Simiduia agarivorans SA1 = DSM 21679: one gene and its partner. The protein of the gene in region 1 binds, or shares a complex with, the protein of each later gene. Links are inferred from orthologs where the notes say so. Each region holds a gene or a part of one and is shown on either strand. Other genes may lie near its edges.

What was found.
Region 2: the proteins of uvrA (region 1) and mfd are in contact, whole or in part, in a crystal structure (PDB 4DFC), measured with the Escherichia coli proteins. The link is inferred for Simiduia agarivorans SA1 = DSM 21679 from one-to-one orthologs.

What each region holds. Positions count from the first base shown.
Region 1 is NC_018868.3:1,996,508-1,999,978, reverse strand. The notes cover bases 58-3,459. They hold uvrA (excinuclease ABC subunit UvrA), read right to left. Parts: upstream 3,114-3,459; coding sequence 258-3,113; downstream 58-257. Other genes in these bases: M5M_RS08850 (curlin-associated protein), read right to left, coding at 3,224-3,459; M5M_RS08860 (tetratricopeptide repeat-containing sulfotransferase family protein), read left to right, coding at 58-127. Also shown: more of M5M_RS08860, read left to right, coding at 1-57; more of M5M_RS08850, read right to left, coding at 3,460-3,471. UniProt on the Escherichia coli protein: The UvrABC repair system catalyzes the recognition and processing of DNA lesions. UvrA is an ATPase and a DNA-binding protein. A damage recognition complex composed of 2 UvrA and 2 UvrB subunits scans DNA for abnormalities.
Region 2 is NC_018868.3:260,256-264,342, forward strand. The notes cover bases 55-4,072. They hold mfd (transcription-repair coupling factor), read right to left. Parts: upstream 3,684-4,072; coding sequence 255-3,683; downstream 55-254. Other genes in these bases: M5M_RS01205 (CsiV family protein), read right to left, coding at 55-250; M5M_RS01215 (glyceraldehyde-3-phosphate dehydrogenase), read left to right, coding at 3,946-4,072. Also shown: more of M5M_RS01205, read right to left, coding at 1-54; more of M5M_RS01215, read left to right, coding at 4,073-4,087. UniProt on the Escherichia coli protein: Couples transcription and DNA repair by recognizing RNA polymerase (RNAP) stalled at DNA lesions. Mediates ATP-dependent release of RNAP and its truncated transcript from the DNA, and recruitment of nucleotide excision repair machinery to the damaged site.

The DNA of each region.
Region 1 (3,471 bases):
ACAAACCGTAGCCACAGCCAGCGCTGCTCAGGTGCGCGAAAAACCGCACACCCGGTCTATAGGTCGCTGGCGGCACTTCGAGACGCTGATGGCGCCTGTGGCTGAAAAACTCAGGGCCTTGGAGTAGCCCCGTAAGTTCGGGGTCAGACTCCCTCATGCTAAAGCACCAAGGGCTAAGCACTTAGTGCTTTAGCATGGGGGAGTCTAGTCCGACCGAGTCTGGTCCGACCGAGTCTGGTCCGACCGAGTCGTTCGAGCTACTTCTTCTTTGCTTTTGCTTTGGGCTTCTGGGCTGCCAGCAGAGGTTTAAGAAAGCGGCCCGTATGGGAGTGCTTTGCCTTCGCCACATCCTCCGGGGTGCCGGTGACGATGATTTCACCGCCGCCGCTGCCGCCTTCGGGGCCTAAGTCCACCACCCAGTCGGCGGTTTTGATCACGTCCAGGTTGTGCTCGATTACCACCACGGTATTGCCGTGATCGCGCAGGCGGTGCAACACGTTCAGCAGCTGCTGGATGTCGTAGAAGTGCAGGCCTGTAGTCGGCTCATCGAGGATGTACAGGGTTTTACCGGTATCGCGTTTTGACAATTCCCGCGACAGTTTGACCCGCTGGGCTTCACCGCCCGAGAGCGTGGTGGCTGCCTGCCCCAAGCGGATGTAGGACAGGCCAACATCCATCAGGGTTTGCAGTTTTTTAGCAATGGCGGGCACCGCATCGAAAAACTCGCGCGCGTCTTCTACCGTGAGGTCCAGCACCTCATGGATGTTTTTGCCTTTGAATTTGATCTCCAGCGTTTCCCGGTTGTAGCGTTTGCCTTTACACACGTCGCACGGCACGAACACATCGGGCAGGAAATGCATTTCCACTTTGGTTACGCCGTCGCCCTGGCAGGCCTCGCAGCGTCCGCCTTTAACGTTAAAACTGAAGCGCCCGGGCTTGTAGCCGCGCGAGCGGGCTTCCTGGGTGCCGGCAAACAGGTCGCGGATGGGAGTGAAAATACCGGTGTAGGTGGCCGGGTTGGAGCGCGGTGTGCGGCCAATGGGGCTCTGGTCGATATCCACGCACTTGTCGAAATGCTCCAGGCCCTGCACGGATGTGTGCTCGGCCGCTTTCAGGGTGGTGGCCTTGTTCAGCGCTGTTGCTGCCAGGGGATAGAGGGTGGCATTGATCAGCGTGGATTTACCCGAGCCCGAAACCCCGGTGACACAGGTCATGAGTCCCACCGGGAGGGTAAGCGTGACGTTTTTCAGGTTGTTGCCGGTGGCGCCGGCGAGTACCAGCTCTTCTTTGGCGTTGTAAGGCGTACGTTTGGCCGGCACGGCAATGGATTTGCGGCCTGAGAGGTAATCGGCAGTGAGCGAGTTTTTCGCTTTGATGACCTGCTTGTAGGTGCCGGCAGCCACCACCTCTCCCCCGTGCACGCCGGCGCCGGGGCCGATATCGATCAGGAAGTCGGCGGCGCGGATGGCATCCTCGTCGTGCTCCACCACGATCACCGTGTTACCCAGATCGCGCAGGTGTGTCAGTGTGCGCAGTAAGCGCTCATTATCGCGCTGGTGCAGGCCGATGCTGGGTTCATCCAGAATGTACATCACGCCCACCAGGCCAGCACCGATCTGGCTCGCGAGCCGGATGCGCTGTGCTTCGCCGCCGGAAAGGGTTTCAGCACTGCGGTTCAGGGTGAGATAATTCAGGCCCACGTCCACCAGAAACTGGAAGCGGTCGCGCAACTCTTTCAACACCTTGCTGGCGATTTCCTGTTTGCGACCCGTGAAGCTCAGGGACGAGAAATAATCGAACGCCTCGCCCACGGGCAGTGAGGTGATGTCGGGCAGGGTGCGGTTGTCCACAAATACATGGCGGGCATCGCGGCGCAAACGGGTGCCCTGGCATTCAGGGCAATTCTGGTGCGACAGGAATTTGGCCAGGTCTTCGCGCACCATATTGGAATCGGTGTCGCGATAGCGCCGTTCCATATTGGGAATCACGCCTTCAAAGCGGTGGGTGCGTTGGTAGATATCGCCCCGGTCGTTGACGTAGCGGAAGGATACCTCCGTATCGCCCGAGCCCTGCAGCACCGCCGTCTGGTCTTTCTTCTTCAGTTTTTTCCACGGCACATCAATGGAGAATCCATAGTGTTCGGCAAGGCTTGTGAGCATGTGGAAATAATACACATTGCGTCTGTCCCAGCCGCGGATGGCACCTTCGGCCAGGGTCAGTTCCGGGTCGTGAATTATCTTGTCTTCATCAAAATACTGGCGCACACCCAGGCCGTCACAGCTGGGGCAGGCACCGGCCGGATTGTTGAAGGAAAACAGCCGGGGTTCCAGTTCGGCGAGGCTGTAATCGCAGATGGGACAGGCGTGTTTGGCGCTGAAAATACGGTCGTCACCGTCGCCGTCCATGTAGCTGATCAGGGCTTGGCCGTCAGCGAGATTGAGGGCCGTTTCGAACGATTCAGCCAAACGCAGCTGTAAATCTGCCTTGACCTTAAAGCGATCGACCACCACTTCAATGGTGTGTTTTTTCTTTTTGTCGAGTTTCGGTGCATCGTCCAGATCCACCACCAGGCCGTCGATGCGGGCGCGGATAAAACCGTCGCGTTTCAGCTGTTCCAGAATATGTAAGTGCTCACCTTTGCGGTCTTTGACCAAGGGCGCCAGCAACATGATTTTGCTGCCTTCCGGCAGGGCCAGCACCTGATCCACCATTTCGCTGACGGTTTGGGCGGCGAGAGGTTCCCCGTGTTCCGGGCAGCGGGGCTCACCCACGCGCGCGTACAGCAGGCGCAGGTAGTCATAGATTTCAGTGATCGTGCCCACCGTGGAGCGGGGGTTGTGCGAGGTGGATTTCTGCTCGATGGAGATGGCGGGGCTCAGGCCCTCCACGTGATCCACGTCGGGCTTTTCCATCATGGACAAAAACTGGCGCGCATAGGTGGACAGAGACTCCACGTAGCGGCGCTGGCCTTCGGCATAGAGCGTATCAAATGCGAGTGAAGACTTCCCCGAACCGGATAGCCCGGTAATCACCACCAGCTTGTCGCGCGGGATGTCGAGGTCGATGTTCTTGAGGTTATGGGTGCGGGCGCCGCGAACCAGAATGGTATCCACTGCTGACTGCTCTCTATGGGATCACAAAGCGGTCGATTATAGCGAAGGGGCGGAGGGGTGTCAGGTAAGGAAGGGAAAAGGGCAGGGCCATTGCGGCCCTGCCCCGAGGCTTAGTTCTGGATAACGCTGATGTTGTTGCCGGAGCCGCCGCCCTGTACCACATTGGCATAATCATAAGCACCGGTTTGCTGAACAAATACCGTGTTATTCATGCCATCCATACCCATGCCGTACTGAGAAATATAGGTTTGGTTGTACATGCCGGACTGATCCACGATGGCATCATTCAGGTCGCCTGACTGATACACATCGGCATACAGGCCTTCACCGTTCTGGCTTACCAGCGCAGTGTCGGCAA
Region 2 (4,087 bases), 1.7 Mb from region 1 along the record:
GTAATGCCGGCGTCTGTTGCGCTTCGAAATAGGCTTCAGCGGTTTTGAGGTAGCGGGCGCCCGGACGATACGCCAGTGTTACGTCCTTGCGGAATGTTTCTATGCCTGAAACCAATTGACTGTTGGCCGGTTGGGTAAAGATCGCCACTTCTACCTGATACCAGCGCGGCTGGTCTGGTGCCGCTGTCTGGGCCCATGCAACATTGGCGAACAACAGCATTCCGAAGGTGATAACGCGAAAAAAAATCATAGTGTTAAACCAGGTTGGCAAGTAAGGCCTCGGTGGTGGCCAGTCGGATTTCAGTGCTTTCCATATCATGCAGGAATTTCAAACCATTGGCACCGTGCATTTGGTATTTTTGCGGTTGAGTTTGCACCAGCTTGATGATTTTCAACGGGTCGACCTTGGGCTCTTTGTTGAAACTGATTTTGCCCCCGGTGGGGCCCGCCTCGAGTTTTTCGATGCCCATTGCCTCTGCGGTGAGTTTCAGGCCGGTAATGCGGAACAGGTTTTTGACCGGGTCAGGCAAGAGCCCGAAGCGGTCGATCATTTCCACTTGCAGTTCTTTTAACGCGCCTTCATCGGCGGCGTTGGCGATGCGCTTGTACATGATCAGACGGCTGTGCACATCGGGCAGATAGTCGTCGGGGATCAGTGCCGGTATGCGCAGGTTGATTTCTACTGCGCTGCCTAATGGCGCATCGAGGTCAGGGGTTTTACCCGCCTGAATGGCTTTGACCGCGCGATTGAGCATGTCCATGTACATGCTGAAACCGACCGCTTCAATTTGACCGCTTTGCTCGTCGCCGAGCAGTTCGCCGGCGCCGCGGATTTCCATGTCGTGGGTCGCAAGGGTAAAGCCGGCACCCAGGGTGTCGGCCTGAGCGATTGCCTCCAACCGCTTGGTGGCGTCGCTGGTCAGGGTTTTCGGATTGGGGGTCATTAAATAGGCATAGGCCTGATGGTGCGAGCGACCCACGCGCCCACGCAATTGGTGCAACTGCGCAAGCCCGAATTTATCCGCGCGCTCAATGATGATGGTGTTTGCGCTCGGAACATCAATGCCGGTTTCAATGATCGTGGTGGCCACCAGTAAGTTGAACCGTTTGTGGTAAAAGTCTGCCATGACTTTTTCCAGGTCCCGTTCGCGCATTTGTCCATGGCCGATACCGATGCGGGCCTCGGGAACCAATGCCTGCAATTCGCGCGCGGTTTTTTCGATGCTTTTGACTTCGTTGTGCAAATAATACACCTGGCCGCCGCGCAGGAGCTCCCGCAATATGGCCTCTTTGATCAGTGCATCGTCATGCACGCGCACAAAGGTTTTGATGCTCAGGCGTTTGTTCGGCGGCGTGGCGATGATGGACAGGTCGCGAATGCCCGCCATGCTCATGTTCAGCGTGCGGGGAATTGGCGTTGCGGTCAGGGTCAGAATATCCACTTCCGAGCGAATGGATTTCAGTGCTTCTTTTTGACGAACACCAAACCGGTGTTCTTCGTCAATAATCAGAAGACCCAGCGACTGGTAATTGAAGTCGGGCTGCAATAATTTATGGGTGCCGACAATGATGTCCACCTTGCCGTCTTTGAGTTTGTCGGCAATGGCATCAATTTCTTTGCCGGTCTTAAACCGTGAGACCACTTCGATATTTACCGGCCAGTCGGCAAAGCGGTCTTTAAAGCTTTCATAGTGCTGTTGTGCGAGCAGGGTGGTGGGCACCAGCATGGCCACCTGTTTGCCACTTTGCACGGCGATGAATGCGGCGCGCATGGCCACTTCGGTTTTGCCAAAGCCCACGTCGCCGCACACCAGACGGTCCATGGGTGTGGAGGCGAGCATGTCCTTGCGCACGTTGGCAATGGCCTGTTCCTGATCGGGGGTTTCCTCAAACGGAAAGGAGGCTGCAAACGCCTGGTAAGCAGCGCCGGGGTCGGCAAATGCGAAGCCCTTGCGTGCGGCCCGCCGGGCATAGATATCGAGCAGTTCTGCGGCGGTATCGCGGACTTTTTCAGCGGCTTTGCGTTTGGCTTTATCCCAGCTGTCGCTGCCTAATTTGTGCAGTGGTGCCAGGTTGTCATCGGCGCCCGAATAGCGGCTGATCAGGTGCAGGTTCGCAACCGGTACATAGAGTTTGGCGTCGTTGGCGTAGCTGAGCTGTAAAAATTCCTGTGGCTGACCATCGAGGTCCAGCGTAATCAGACCCTGATAACGGCCCACGCCATGATCGATATGAACCACCGGCGCGCCCGGGTTCAATTCGCTCAGGTTTTTGACCGCGAGCTCATTTTCCTGTGTGACCCGCCGGCGCCGGCGCTGCTGAACCCGCTCACCGAACAATTGGTTTTCGGTGATGATTTGTACCGCTGGCGTGCTCAGCGCCAGGCCCTGGTCGAGGCCGGCGATGGCAATGCAGGGTGAATTTTCGGCCGCGATAAAATCGGACCAACCGTTGACGGCAGTAGGTTTTATGCCTGCTTTCGCCAACATTTCCAATAAGATTTCCCGGCGGCCGGCGCTATCGACTGTAAACAGGGTTTTGCGGTCCGAGCGCAACAGATCCAGCAGCGCCTGCAATGGCTGGTCTGCTTTGGCGTCCACCGGCGCTTGGGGTGGCGTCAGGGCCGGAATGACGGGAGCATCATCATTGAGTTCGGTGCGTGGCAGGCTGTTGATATGTTCGAACAGCTCGTTGACCGGCACAAATACTTTGGCCGGTGGCAGCAGGGGGCGCTCGGGGTCCACGCGCCGGCTTTCATAGCGGTTGCTGGCTTCAGTCCAGAACCGGTCAGCCTTTGGAATCAGGTTGTCGTAGGTAAGGACACGGCTGTTCTCGGGCAGGTAGTCGAACAGGGTGGCGCACTGGTCAAAGAACAGGGGCAGATAATATTCGATACCGGCCGGTGCAATGCCATCGCAAATATCCTGGTAAACGGGACAGGCTTTGTGGTCCACATCAAAGGCGTCATGCCAGCGCAAACGGAAGTCGCTGATGGCGGCTTTGGTGAGCGGAAATTCCCGCGCAGGCAACAACTCGATGCTGTCTATCTGTTCCAGTGTGCGCTGGGTATCGGGGTCAAAACTGCGCAGGCTTTCGATTTCATCATCGAACAGGTCGATGCGCAGTGGCCAGTCGCTGCCCGCCGGGTAGATATCCAGCAGTGCCCCGCGAACGGCAAATTCGCCGTGTTCATACACAGTGTCTACCCGGTGGTAGCCGTTGGCCTCCAGCACCCGGGCCTGAGCATTGAGATCGAATGTCTGGCCTTTGTTGAGCACCAGGCTGTGGCCCGCCACAAATTGCTGAGGCGGCAGTCGGCACATCAGGGTGGTGAGCGGGGCCACCAGAATGCCCTTGCGGGTAGTCGGCAACCGGTACAGCGCTTTGATCCGCTCGGAAATAATGTCCTGGTGAGGGCTGAACGTATCGTAGGGCAGGGTTTCCCAGTCCGGCAGGGTCAGTATCGGCGTGCTATCGCCACAGAAGAACCGCAATTCATCCTGCAGTGCCAGGGAACTGGCAGTATCGGGTGTGATGACCAGCAGCAGGCCGTCGAAAGCCCGGGTGGCCTGGCTGACGGCGAGAGCGACTGCGGCACCGGGCAGCTTGCCCCAGCGCTGATTGAATTTGGGTTTGTTTGAGAGAGGCGGAGATAGCTGGCCCAGGGGCTCTGTAAGATCCATGCTGCCTTGTCTGGTGGTCCAAAAAGCCGGCTATTGTAGCGTCTGGCGCCGGCTTTGGCAGCAGGCGTGAAAAAATAGTAAAAATTGTAACTAAACGGCCGTTTGAATCTTGCTCAATGGGCGTGCAACCGCGATAATGGCGGCCTCTGTCACATTTCGGTGGTAGGGGTTAAAAGAATGACGGAACCCGCCAAAAGAGCAGGTACAACGGTATGGCGTCGACCATACTGAAACTTTCTTTTACTTTAAAAGGTGCATATCTGTGAATCGTCCTAAGCCCGTAGACTTCTTCAAGGACTGGAAAGAGCGCGAAGCGCTAGCCGAAGCCATGATTCCCATGGTGGGTAAGCTCAATCGTGAGCAAAACGTCAGCGTCTATATATACGGCCGCTCGTTGGTGAACA